3 regions of the Aquitalea sp. ASV15 genome follow, and region 2 is predicted to be linked to each of the others. Evidence: predicted binding sites of a transcription regulator. Region 2 holds the regulator's gene; each other region holds the start of a gene.
The links. The regulator FliA, encoded in region 2, starts transcription of late flagellar genes. The targets are predictions, from matches to a motif close to GCTAAAGNTNNNNNNNNNNCNGCCGATAAT.

Region 1 (4,201 bases), on a different contig from region 2:
GTCGGTCACCGCTTGGCCGGCAAACTGGTCGAACACCAGCTGGCGGGGTTTGGCCAGCTGGGTCACGTTGAGCGTATAACTGCCGGCCACGCCACCGGTGGTGGTGGTGACATTGGCAATACTGGTATCCGTGGAGCTGGCCTTGAATTGCTGCAGGAATGCACCGGTCGAGATCTTGCCGGAGGCCGTCTGCAAGGCGGACAGGGCCGAGCTGATCTGGCCGATCGAGCTCAGTTGGGTATTGTATTTGCTGGAACGTTGCTGGCTGGCTTGCAGAGGCTGCTGCTCGATGGTCATCAACTGGCTGACAATAGACTGTACATCCAGCGAGCCGACACTAGTCGTGATGGAAGCCATTGGGCACTACCTCCTTGGATACTGAATACTATCGGCGTCAGGCTTTGTCCTTGAGCAGCAAACCCTTGAAGTCGCCGATTGCCTTGGCGATACGAATGGCATCTTCCGAAGGGATCTGGCGGATCACTTTCTTGGTTTCCTGATCGACCACCTTGACGACCTGAATATTGGTGTCTTTATCGACAGAGAACTCTAACTGACTGGAATAAAGCTTGGCTACATCATTCAGCTGTTTGACCGAATTCTGCAGCTCTTGTGGATCGGGTTTCTTTTGCTGAGTTCCGTCACTGGAAGCATTTTGTGCCTGGCTTTGCCCCACCGCCGTCACGCCTGCTGTCGAGTTGGGCAGAACCGAACTTGCCGTGGCATCAGCAGTATTACCCTGGATCAGCTGATTTTGCTGACGCGCCGTCGGGGTGGTCGCCAAAGGCAGGACCGGACCATTCGTTGATGATATTTGCATGGCAACTACTCCTGTGCAGACGGCCCCGGTTAGCATGCCAACCGAGGCCGATTCTTCAGCTTATGGCTTCAGTGTAGCTTACTGCAGCAGAGTCAGTGCCGACTGCGACAGCGAGTTGGCCTGTTTCAGGATGGAAGTACCAGCCTGTTGCAGAATCTGGTTCTTGGTCAGGTTAGCCGTTTCCGCAGCGAAGTCTACGTCAACAATACGGCTGTTGGCGGCAGTCAGGTTGGTGACATAGTTTTGCAGGTTGGCCACCACAGCGTCAAAACGGTTTTGTACCGCACCGAAGGTGGAACGGATATTCGATACTTCCGAGATATCAGCATCAAGCGCGGACAATACGCCGGACGCCTTTGCTTGCGAAGTAACATCAATCGTGCCCGTATTCGTCAGCGACGAATTATAAGCATTCAGCGTACCGGCCGATGTCAGATCGGTTGACGAGATGGAAACTTGGTTAGAAGCGTCACCGGACGAACCCACCTGGAAAGTCAGTGTAGAGCCACCTGACAGCAAAGACGTACCGTTAAACTGAGTCGTTTGAACGATACGCGAAATTTCCTGGGTCAGCTGGTCCACTTCTTTTTGCAGCTGCGAACGGTTAGTATCGCTGACCGAGCCGTTGGCAGACTGGGTGGCAATTTCACGGATACGCTGCAGGTTGTTGGCAATCTGGCCCAGCGCGCCTTCAGCCGTCTGGCCCACGGAAATACCGTCATTGGCGTTACGGATGGCCTGGTTGTTACCGCGAATGGCCGAGGTAAGGGTCTGGGAAATGGCCAGACCGGCAGCATCATCCTTGGCACTGTTTACGCGCAGACCGGAGGACAGGCGTTGCAAGGACAAATTCAGCGAGGTGCTGGAGTTGCTCAGGTTGTTCTGCGCGGTGAGCGACGCAATATTGGTGTTGACGGTAAGTGCCATGATGATTCTCCTTAGAGCATTCGGGGGCGAAGTTGCTGACCTTGACTAGTTATCGTCACCCGGTTTGCGAACTTTAGCCCCCTGCCTGCTTTTTTTTGACAACTAGCCACTCAAGGCGGCAAACCAATCCTCCAGATGGTCTTCCAGCCAGTAATCACGCTCCACCCACCGTCGCAAGGCATCCCCTTCTTGAGCAGCCGCATCAAGGTCATGCACACGTTCACGTATCGCGCTGACCCAAGCAGCGGGATTGTTCGGCACCCGGCAGACAGGTGCGTCATTGGTCTGGTAGGGGAAGATATCTGAACACACCACCGGCCAAGCCATGGCACCGTACTCCAGCAGTCTCAAGTTGCTTTTAGCCACATTGAAGGCATTAATTTCGAGAGGAGCCACGGCAAGATCAAGGTTCAGCCGCGCCACTGCGGCAGGATACTGCTCAAACGGAACCGCATGATGCACCTCGGCCACATACGGGCGGAACTGCGGCAAACACATCCCCATGAAAACCCAATCCACTTCGGCAGCAGTCTCCTGTATGACGGACAACAGCAACTCGAGGTCACCACGGTGCTGAGAGGCACCAACCCAACCCACACGAGGTTTGGCACCGCTGCGACGAGAAGACTGCAATCCACCCCACTTTGCCCTGCTTAAGCGATTAGGGATGACTCGACGATCATCGATCATGGTTTTGGTAAACTCAGCCAGCGGTTCGGTAGATACGATCAAGCTATCAAAGAGTTTCAATACCTTGCGCAACCGTTGCTTGGCATCAGGAAAATAGCGCTTCCAATGATCATGCAAATTGCTCTTCTCGGGAGTAGCTCCAATCAAGTCGTCGATACCAAACACAAAACGCATCCCAGGCAAAAATTGTCGATAAGCCTGCAATGCCTCATAAATGGCATCATTTATACCCGTATGTAGCAGCAGGGTATCAGGAGAGATACGCGCCATCTCCGCAATCGAAAGGATGCCATGTGAAGGTTGCACAATTTCACCATCCAGCTTGCCTGCTTGCTGCAAAGCAGAAAGAGGCTGGCTAAGGCGGTATTCTCCACTACCCCCGACAACAGGCAGACCCAACACATGCTTGCGCCTATGTATTTTCTGATCCCAAGACACAATTCGGCTTACTTCGACTTCCATCTTCCTTTCACGCAAAGATAGATGTCGGTTGTAAGCTGGATCATGCGCAATTATGGGTAACCAGCGCTGCAATATCGTTTCGCGCTCATTACGCTCGCGCACTGCTGCCTCCAGCAATACGCGTGGATCACTAGTAGTGCGACAAATACTTTTACCATGATGGTGATAAAGAACAACAAAAGGATTATAAACATTGCGCAAACCTTTTGCCTTGAGCTTCAAGCACAAATCAACATCATTAAAGAAAACCTTCAGATTTTCAGCATCCATCCCACCGACAGCAAGATAATCTTGCTTACTCACCAACAAGCAGGCCGCAGTAAGCGCTGAATAATTCTGCATCGTGAGTGCACGATTCAAATAGCCGCCATCACTGAAATCCGAACCTTCAAAAACGTGATCGGCCACCGCGTGCATGGTACCGGGAACGCCAAGCAAAATTCCTGCATGCTGTATTTTCCCAACTTCCGGATACAAAAGACGGGCACCCACAGCACCGACACCTGGCTGCTGCGCAGTAGCAAGCATACGATCAAGCCAGTTATCAAAAATGATTTCCGTATCATTATTAAGCAGCAAGATATACTCACCACAAGCCGCTTCAACACCACGATTACACTGCTCAGAGAAATTAAAACTCTGGTTATACTCGATCAATTTTACACGCCCTGGATAGCGCTGCAAAAGAGAAGCATAATACTCATGTGACTCTTCATCCTCAGATTGGTTATCGACCAAAATGAGTTCAAAATTTTGATACCCTGTTTTATTGAACAGACTATCCACACACGGAACCAGAAACTCCAACTTGTCCTTAGTCGGGATAATTACACTAAGAGATGGGTTACCAGACAATTTATATTCGAAATGATAAGTACCTGGGACCAAACCCTCGGTGACTTCAGCATTTATGCCATGGATGCTTGCATGATCCTGAAGGGCTACAAGGCGTGATGCAGCTGCCAACGGTCGATTTGCAGCTTGCTGCCATGGCAGGGAAAGCAGCATGTCATCGATGTGGACGACGGTATTAGCATCGTTAGTACCCATCAAGCGGAGCAAAACGTCATACTGATAAGCATCAGGAAAAGCTCTAAAGCCACCAATACGTGCCAAATCAGGAACCGAGAAGGCAACCGCACTTCCGATGTAATCCATTGAAAGCAAATATTCTGGCGAAAAATCAGGTAAGAATTTTGGAAGGAAGCGCTCTCCCATTGGGGATACGACATCATGGTCACAGTAGATCGCTTTCGCTGATAAGTTAGCGGCTGCAGCTTCACCAAACTTCAACAAGGCCTG
Region 2 (4,201 bases):
GCCGACATCGCGGCTGCGCTGCTGCCCATGCTGCAAGGGCGTTTGCTGCTGGCGCATAACGTCCGTTTTGATTATGGCTTTTTGCGCAATGAATTCCGTCGCGTCGGGCTGCGCTTGCAAAGCGCCACGCTGTGCACGGTCAAGCTGTCGCGCCGCTTGTATCCGCAGCATTTCAAACACAATCTGGACAGCATCATCCAGCGCCATGGCTTGCAATTGCCTGAGCGGCACCGCGCCATGGCCGATGCCGAGGCGCTGTTGCTGTTCTTGCAGGCGGCCGTGGCCGAGCTGGGCGAGGAGGTGGTGCAAGAGGCCATCCGGCAGGTGCTGGCACAGCCGGAGCTGCCGCCCGGGGTGGATGCGGCGCTGGTGGATGAGCTGCCTGATCTGCCCGGCGTCTATACCATCTGGGGCGAACAGGACGCTGCGCTGTATGTGGGGCGGGCCAGCAATGTGCGCGGCAAGGTGGTGTCGCAGCTGGCGCAGGATGGCAAATACGGCAAGGAGCCGTCGATACAGCGGCCTATCCGTCGTATCGAGTGCCAGGAAACCGTGGGCGAGCTGGGGGCACATCTGCTGGAGCAGCGCCTGCTGCGCGAGTTGCAGCCGTTTTACAATCACCGCAGCCGGCTGGCCAACGATTTGTGCTCGATTCAGCTGGATCATGGCCAGGGCGAGTTCATGCGGCCGGCCATTGTCTATGCCGACCAGCTGGATTTCAGCCGTACTGCTGATTTGTATGGGCTGTTTCGCAGCCCGAAAGAGGCGCGCAAGGTATTGGCCGAAATCGCCAATGGCAATGGCTTGTGTCAGTCGGTACTGGGAGTGGAGGCGCTGACCAGCCGTAAGGGCGCGGGCTGCGCCGGCATCGGCAGCGGGCGTTGCCGCGGTGCCTGCATCGGCAAGGAAGCGGCGCCACAGCACAATATGCGCTTGATGCAGGCGCTGGCGCGCATCAAGGTCAAGCCCTGGCCGTTTCCGTCGCCGGTGGCGGTGGTGGAAACCGACGAAGTCACCGGCGTGGCGGTGGAACATGTTTTCGACCGCTGGTGCTATCTGGGTTCGCGTGCCGCCGGCGAACAAGCGCTGGCCGGGACGCCGAGCTTTGACATCGATACCTACAAATTGCTGGATGCCTATCTGAAAAAGCCGGCAGAGGGCAGCAGTCTCAGGTTGCTGGGCTAGCGCTTATTCGTGCATGGCCTGGAAGCTGCGCAAGCGGCTTTCGATGATGCGTGGATTTTCACCATTGGCGATGGCCACCAGTCCTTCCACCACCATTTCCTTCAGCGCGATCTCGGCGGCCACCAGATGCTTGAGCTTGTTGGCCACCGGCAGGAAAAACAGGTTGGCGGAGCCGACGCCATACACGGTGGCGACAAAGGCCACGGCGATGCCGGCACCCAGCTTGGACGGGTCAGACAGGTTTTCCATGACGTGGATCAGCCCCAGCACCGCGCCGAGAATCCCCATGGTGGGGGCATAGCCGCCGGCCGATTCCCACACCCGCGCCGCCTGCTTGCGCGCATGTTCGAACATGCCGATTTCCACTTCCATCACCCCGCGCAGCACCTCGGGTTCGGCGCCATCCACCACCATTTGCAGGGCTTTACGGGTAAACGCGTCTTTCTGCTGACCGACATAGCCTTCCAGTGACAACAGGCCGCCGCGGCGTGCGCTCTGGCTCCAGTTCACCACTTCGCGGATCAGTTTTTCGTGGTCCTGCGGCGGCGGCTGGAAAATCCACTTGATCATGCGCATGCCGGCAACAAACTGCTTGGGGGTGCTTTGCAGCATGACGGCACTCATGGTGCCGCCAATCACGATCATGAAGGCGGTCAGTTGCAGCAGGGAGCCAATATTGCCCCCTTCGATGGCCTGACCTGCGATGATGGCCGTCAGGCCCATGACGATGGCGATGATGCTGATCTTGTCCACGCGGAATTCCGTTATCTTTATCTGAGCAAGCGGATGGTTTCACCCGCGGTTTCCGGTGTATTGCGACCGGATGGCCGGGCTGCAGTGTGCCAGACCGTCAACACGCGCTAGATCCATTCCTTCATTTTGGCCCGAATACGGGCGATAGCCTGGGTATGCAGCTGACAGACGCGGGATTCCGATACTTCCAGTACCGCGCCGATTTCTTTCAGGTTCAGTTCCTGCTCGTAGTACAGGGCCATGACCAGCTGGTCGCGCTCGGGCAGGGTCTTGATGGCGTCGACCAGTGCCTGGCGGAAGTCGCCGTCGGCCAACACCTGCAGCGGGTTGGGGGCGTTGCTGTCTTCGATATTGGCGATGGCGTCATTCAGGCTTTCGCCTTCGCCATCGGAAAAATCTTCAAAGTGCACCAGGCTCAGCCCTTTGCAATCGCCCAGCATGCTTTGGTAGTCGTCCAGCTCCACGCCCAGTGCCGCGGCAATTTCCGACTCCAGCGGCGCGCGGCCCAGTTTTTGTTCCAGCTTGTTGATGTTGTCTTCGATCTGCCGTGCCTGACGCCTTGCCTGGCGCGGCAGCCAGTCCTCGCGACGCAGCTCGTCCAGCATGGCGCCACGGATGCGCTGGCTGGCAAAGGTTTCAAACTGCACGCCTTGCAACGGATCGAACTGCCGTGCGGCATCAATCAGGCCAATGATGCCGACCTGGACCAGATCATCCATCTCCACCGAAGCGGGCAGGCGGGCCATCAGCATGCCGGCGAGCTTTTTCACCAGCGGCAGGTGGTTCTGTACATCGATTTCCGGGGCGGTGACCGCACCCGCATAGCCTTTGCGGCGTAGGGACGGCAGTGTCATCGTCGTTTTGCTCCATCGGCCTCGGCCCAGTCGCGCGAGGTGGCTATCAGCATGTCCATGAAGCCGGTGTCGTGGCGTTCGGTTTCCGGGCTGTCCCATTGCGGCAGCACGGCGGCCAGCTGGGAAAAGGCGGTGGCGGCTTCGCTGTCGGGGAAGGCTTCCATCAGCGGGCGGCGCAGGGCCTGGCTGCGGCGTACGGCATTGTCGGCCGGGACAAAGCCGACCCAGCGCAGCGAGACGCTGAGGAACTCGCTGGTCACGGCAGCCAGCCTGTTGAACAGATCGCGTGCTTCTTCCAGATGACGGGCCCGGTTGATCAGCACATTGAAGCGTTGGCGGCCAAAACCGGCGGACAGGCGCTTGATGTTGGCGTAGGCGCTGGTCATCGAATCGGCGGCCGGGCTGAGCACCAGGATCAGGTTGTCCGCCACACTGGCGGGAACCGGGTCGGTGGCGGTGGCGGGGACATCGATCATCAATACCGTGCTGTCGCGCTCGAGTGCGGCGAATTCGCTACCCAGCCGCAACCATAGCTGGGCCGAGAACAAGGCGCGCTCTTCCGGCCGGGCATACAGGTTGATCAGCTGGATGCCCTGACGCGAGGTGGTCATCATTTCATCCAGCCCGCCCACGCTGACCATCTGGCTTTCCAGGGTGGCGGTGGTGGGCGTGCCGAGCCGGCGTGCCTGCACCTGTCCCAGGCTGCAGTCGACGACCAGTGGCCGGTGGCCGGCATAGGCCAGGCCCAGCGACAGCTCGGTGACCAGCGTGCTGGCCCCGGCCTTGTCCGAGCCGATGAAGGCAAAGCTGGGCGCACGGCTGGCCTGGGCGGTAAGACGGCGCAGGCTGGCGGCCTGGTCTTGCAGATGGCTGTTCATAACCAGCTGGCCTGCGCGGAGTTCATGATGGTCAGTTCATCACCTTGCAGGCTGAAGGGAGAGCCCGGTTGCGGCGCGCGCAGGGCGCGGTCGACCAGAAAGGCGGCGTTGGCCGAGTGCAGGTCTTCCGGCACACGCTGGCCGTTGGTGATGTAAAACAGCTTGAGCCGGTTGCGGATGATGACATCCATGCTGGGGCCCATGCTGACTGCTTCGTCGATCTTGGACAGGATGCAGCCGGCCAGGCCATTGCCGCGGTAGTGGCGCACCACGTCTTCCAGCGTGTGGCCATCGGCATTGGCTGCCAGCAACAGCAGGCGTTCCACCTGCCGGCCTGCACCGCGGAACATTTCGATCTGGCCGGTGACGCGGGCGTCGCGCTGGCTCATGCCGACGGTGTCGATGAATACCAGATGGCGGTTGGACAGATCAGCCAGCGTCAGTTGCAGATCGCCTTCGTTCTGGATGGAAAACACCGGTATGCCCAGAATCTTGCCGTAAATGCGCAGTTGGTCCTGTGCGCCAATCCGG
Region 3 (4,201 bases), on a different contig from region 2:
GTAAGCTGATCAAGCTGGCGCAGATGATTCAGCGCTGCTGGTAAGCCGGTTCTGCCGACATGAAAACAGCCAGTCTTTTGACTGGCTGTTTTTGATTAGCGATGCAGATCGCCGGCCGCTTCCGGCTGGTAGGTCACTTCCAGCACCGTCAGCCTGGTCTGGCCTGCCAGTGTGGGCCAGTCTATGCTCTGGCCTTCTGCCAGACCTAGCAGGGCCGCGCCGACCGGGGCCAGTACCGATACGTGGCCAGCAGTGCCATCCGCCTGATTGGGGTAGACCAGCGTCAGCAGTTTTTCTTCGCCGCTTTGTTCGATGCGCACCCGTGCCGTGCTGTTCATGGTGATGATGCCGGCCGGGATGTTTTCCGGCTCTACCACCTCTGCGCGTTCCAGTTCTGCTTCCAGTGCCGCCAGGGTTGCCTTGTCCTGTGCGGGAAGTCGCTCCATCCAGGCGGCCAGCCTTTCATAGTCCAGGCTGGAAACGATAATGGCCGGTTGGGTCGGCATGGTTTTACTCCTTGTTCATCAATAAAAAACACAGGATGACAGAGGTCATCCTGTGCGGGTCGGTTAGCCTTGCTACCGGTTGTTTGCTGAAACTTGGAGTGCTGCCGCGCGATAAAGTTGCCTGACTTAGCCGAGCAGGCTGAGCGCACTGCGCTGCGAGATATTGGCCTGCCCCTGGATGGCCAGCGCAGCCTGGCCAAGTAACTGTTGCTGCACCAGTTGTGCCGTTGCGGCGGCATAGTCGGTATCGCTGATGCGACTGTTGGCGGCCTGCGCATTCAGCGCGGAGTTCTGCAGATTATTGATGGCTGCGGTGAACTGGTTGCTGCTTGCCCCAAGCTGGGTGCGTGAGCTGCTGATGGTATTCAGATCCGTCTGGATATGACTCTGCGCGGCCAAGGCGCTGGCCGGGCTTGAAAGGTCGATGGTGCCGGTGGCATTCAGATTGGCATTGTAGCTGTGCAGACCGCCACTGGCGGGGCTGGCGCTCAGGTCTGTGGTGTTTACGCTGATCTGGTTGCTGCTGTTGCCATCAGGGCCAATCTGGAATTGCAGGGCATTATTACTGCTCAGCAAGGGGGTGCCGTTGTACTGGGTGTTCTGGATGATGGCCGAGTTGCTCTGGGTCAGTTGATCGGCCTGTTGTTGCAAGGATTGACGATTGCTGCTGCTCAGGGCAGCGTCACCGGCCTGAATCGCCAGATCCTGCAATTGCTGGCTATTGTCCTGTAGCTGGCTTAGTGCACCGTCCGCAGTCTGCACCAGGGAAATGCCATCCAGCGCATTGTTGCTGGCCTGGTTGTCTCCGCGTACTTGTGCTTCCAGTGATTGTGACAGGGCGGTATTGGCTGCATTGACGGCGGCACTGCTCAGCTGGGTGCCGGAAGACAGTTCAGCCAGCGTCTGTTCTGTCTTCTTGTGCGATTTGTCCAGTTGAGTCTGTGCATTGAGTGCAGAGAGATTGCTACCGATGGTAAGCATGTCGAGCTCGCTTGAATTGCTGTCGGATCATGCAGTTACTATAGGCCCTGTTGCTGGCCTTAACCAGTATTTACATGAAAAACACCCGCTATCAGCGGGTGTTTACTGTGGTATTGCTAACAAAACTCAGCGGCTGGCTGGTTTGGCCGGGGTGCCGGCTGACTGGGTCAGAACTTCATAGCCGGTTTCGGTCACCAGAATGGTGTGCTCCCATTGTGCAGACAGACTGCGGTCCTTGGTGGCCACGGTCCAGCCGTCGGCCATCATGCGCAGGTGACGCTTGCCCTGATTGATCATGGGCTCGATGGTGAAAATCATGCCAGCTTGCAGTTCCAGTCCGGTGCCCGGGCGACCGTAGTGCAACACCTGCGGTTCTTCGTGGAAGCGTTTGCCAATGCCATGGCCGCAGAATTCCTGCACCACGCTATAGCCGTTGCTTTCCGCGTATTGTTGGACGGCGTAGCCGATATCGCCCAGCGTGGCGCCCGGCTTGACCTTTTCAATACCGCGCCACATGCATTCGTAGGTGATCTTGCACAGGCGACGGGCATGTTCGCTGACTTCGCCGACAAAGAACATGCGGCTGGTGTCGCCGTGGTAGCCATCCTTGATCACGGTGATGTCGATATTCATGATGTCGCCGTTTTTCAGCGGCTTGTCATTGGGGATGCCATGACACACCACGCTGTTGATCGAGGTGCAGATGGACTTGGGGTAGGGGTTGTGGCCATCCGGGGCGTAGTTCAGCGGGGCCGGAATGCAGCCTTGCACATTGACCATGTAGTCATGACACAGCTTGTCGATGGCTTCGGTGGTCACGCCCGGTTTGACAAAGGGGGTGATGTAGTCGAGTACTTCGGAGGCCAGCTTGCCGGCGATACGCATTTTCTCGATATCTGCGGCTGTTTTCAGTTCAACGCTCATTGTGGTGGTCTTGGTGTGTGCGGCAATATTCCATTCTAGCAAATGATGAAAAAACGGGCATCCATGTGGATGCCCGTTTTACAGTTTGTTGCTAAGCGCTGTGCAGCTTAGAACGCAACTTTCAGACCAACACCGAAGGCTTGCGGGTCGTTGCCAGCATTCAACACGCCAGTATTCTTGGTGGTGTCAACAGTGTTGTAGACCGGAGTGTTGGCAAAGTTGGCAGCTTGTGCGCTCTTGTTGGTGATCTTGGTGTAGTAGCCGAACAGCTTGGTGGTCTTGGACAGGTTGTAGTCTGCGCCCAGAGCCCACTGGTGAGCCTTGTAGTTGTCTTCGGTACCAGCGGTAGCCCCCTTCAGGCGGCCCAGCGAGCTGTATTCCAGCTTCAGGGTGGCGGCACCAATGTCCTGGCCAACGGACAGAGTCCAGTCATCTTGCTTCAAGGAGCTTGTGCCAGCCGCAGCTGCATCAAAGCGGCCAAATTCGTAGCCAGCGCCTACAAAGGTACCGGTGTTGAATTTGTAGCTAGCGGCGAGCTTGGTGTAAGTCAGGCTGGCACCGGACCAGGCGCTGGTGCCATAAGCGGAGCTCTTGAATGCGCCGTTAAGGCCGGTGTCATTGGTGCGATCCCAGCCGGCGGCTACTTGCAGGCCACCGTTGGTGTAGTTGGCTGCCAGAGACAGGTGGGAAGCGTTGGTGCTACCGTTGCTGCCACTGGAGGTGCGGCTTTCATCCACACCATAGGAGCCACCAATCTGGAAGCCGGACCAGTTCGGCGAGAAGTAGTGTACCGAGTTCTTCAGACGAGCTTCACCGCGGCTGTAAACCTGGCTGGAGCCGTTGTTTTCAGCGGTGGTATCGCCAAACAGGTTCAGACCGATGTTGGTCATGGACTTGTAAACAGAGTCGTTGTAGCCAACGATCACTTTGCCGGCGCTGGAGTTGTCCAGGCCAACAAAGGAGTTACGGGTAGCGAAGGTAGCAGTTTGGCCAACATCGTTGGTGCCGCCTTGTTCGAAATATTTCAGGCTTTGCTCAACCTGCCATACGGCCTTGGTGCCATTGCCCAGGTCTTCAAAACCCTTGAAGCCGATGCGGGAGTTGTCATCGACGACACGGGTACGGGATTTGTAGTCACCATTGGCAACGCTGGTGCCGGTGGCTTTGGTGGACTCAATGCTGCTGCTGATGAAACCGTAGATGGTTACATCGGCGTGAGCGGCGAACGGAACGGCGAACAGGGTTGCAACCAGTGCGGCTAGGCTTTTCTTTTGCATCATCAGTGCTCCATCAGGGGTTTTGTGTTTCGTTATGCGTACTGGTTGTGGCGAAACTCTATGCTTGAGCCGTCCAGCACATCAGTACTGTCGAAGTTTAACCACAAAATGTGACGCGGATGTTGCAGAAAAGATGCAAAGCTCTGCGGGAAAAAAGCGATGTGTTGTTTTTACGCTAAAAACTTGTTCGGATAAACCTCGTCGATTAGTGTCCGACAATCAACAATGCGCAAGTCATTGTCTTTGGCAAAGTCCATCAGGAACTGAAAAACCTGCGGATCGATCTTTTGCAGCTTTTTGTCGACGGCGACGCAGCGCACGCCTTCCAGCAGCATGGGGCGAACATAGGCGTGGTAGGACAGCTTCTGGTCGCCGCCAAAGGAGGCCAGAATGCCTGCCAGGCGTTCTGCCCAGTCGCTGGGACGGAAAGTGCGACCTTCGGAGGTCAGCCCCTGGATGACTACTTCATATGGATTACAGATCATGGTGATGAACCGGAGTGTGCTTTTAAGG

Region 1: the regulator FliA is predicted to act here: its motif matches at 1,796-1,825, upstream of JHD64_RS11875 (flagellin).
Region 3: the regulator FliA is predicted to act here: its motif matches at 1,503-1,532, upstream of JHD64_RS10175 (flagellin).

The regions. Positions count from the first base shown of each region.
Region 1 is NZ_JAELTZ010000023.1:620-4,820, forward strand. It holds partial or broken gene fliD (flagellar filament capping protein FliD) at 1-357, opposite strand, end outside; gene JHD64_RS11870 (flagellar protein FlaG) at 395-820, opposite strand; gene JHD64_RS11875 (flagellin) at 899-1,747, opposite strand; gene JHD64_RS11880 (glycosyltransferase) at 1,850-4,201, opposite strand, start outside.
Region 2 is NZ_JAELTZ010000002.1:20,587-24,787, reverse strand. It holds gene JHD64_RS00960 (3'-5' exonuclease family protein) at 1-1,185, shown strand, start outside; gene JHD64_RS00955 (flagellar motor protein) at 1,189-1,938, opposite strand; gene JHD64_RS00950 (RNA polymerase sigma factor FliA) at 2,046-2,792, opposite strand; gene JHD64_RS00945 (flagellar synthesis regulator FleN) at 2,789-3,670, opposite strand; gene flhF (flagellar biosynthesis protein FlhF) at 3,667-4,201, opposite strand, start outside.
Region 3 is NZ_JAELTZ010000018.1:47,374-51,574, forward strand. It holds gene JHD64_RS10165 (alpha/beta hydrolase) at 1-44, shown strand, start outside; gene rnk (nucleoside diphosphate kinase regulator) at 96-506, opposite strand; gene JHD64_RS10175 (flagellin) at 633-1,487, opposite strand; gene map (type I methionyl aminopeptidase) at 1,614-2,411, opposite strand; gene JHD64_RS10185 (porin) at 2,519-3,691, opposite strand; gene JHD64_RS10190 (DUF3579 domain-containing protein) at 3,859-4,173, opposite strand.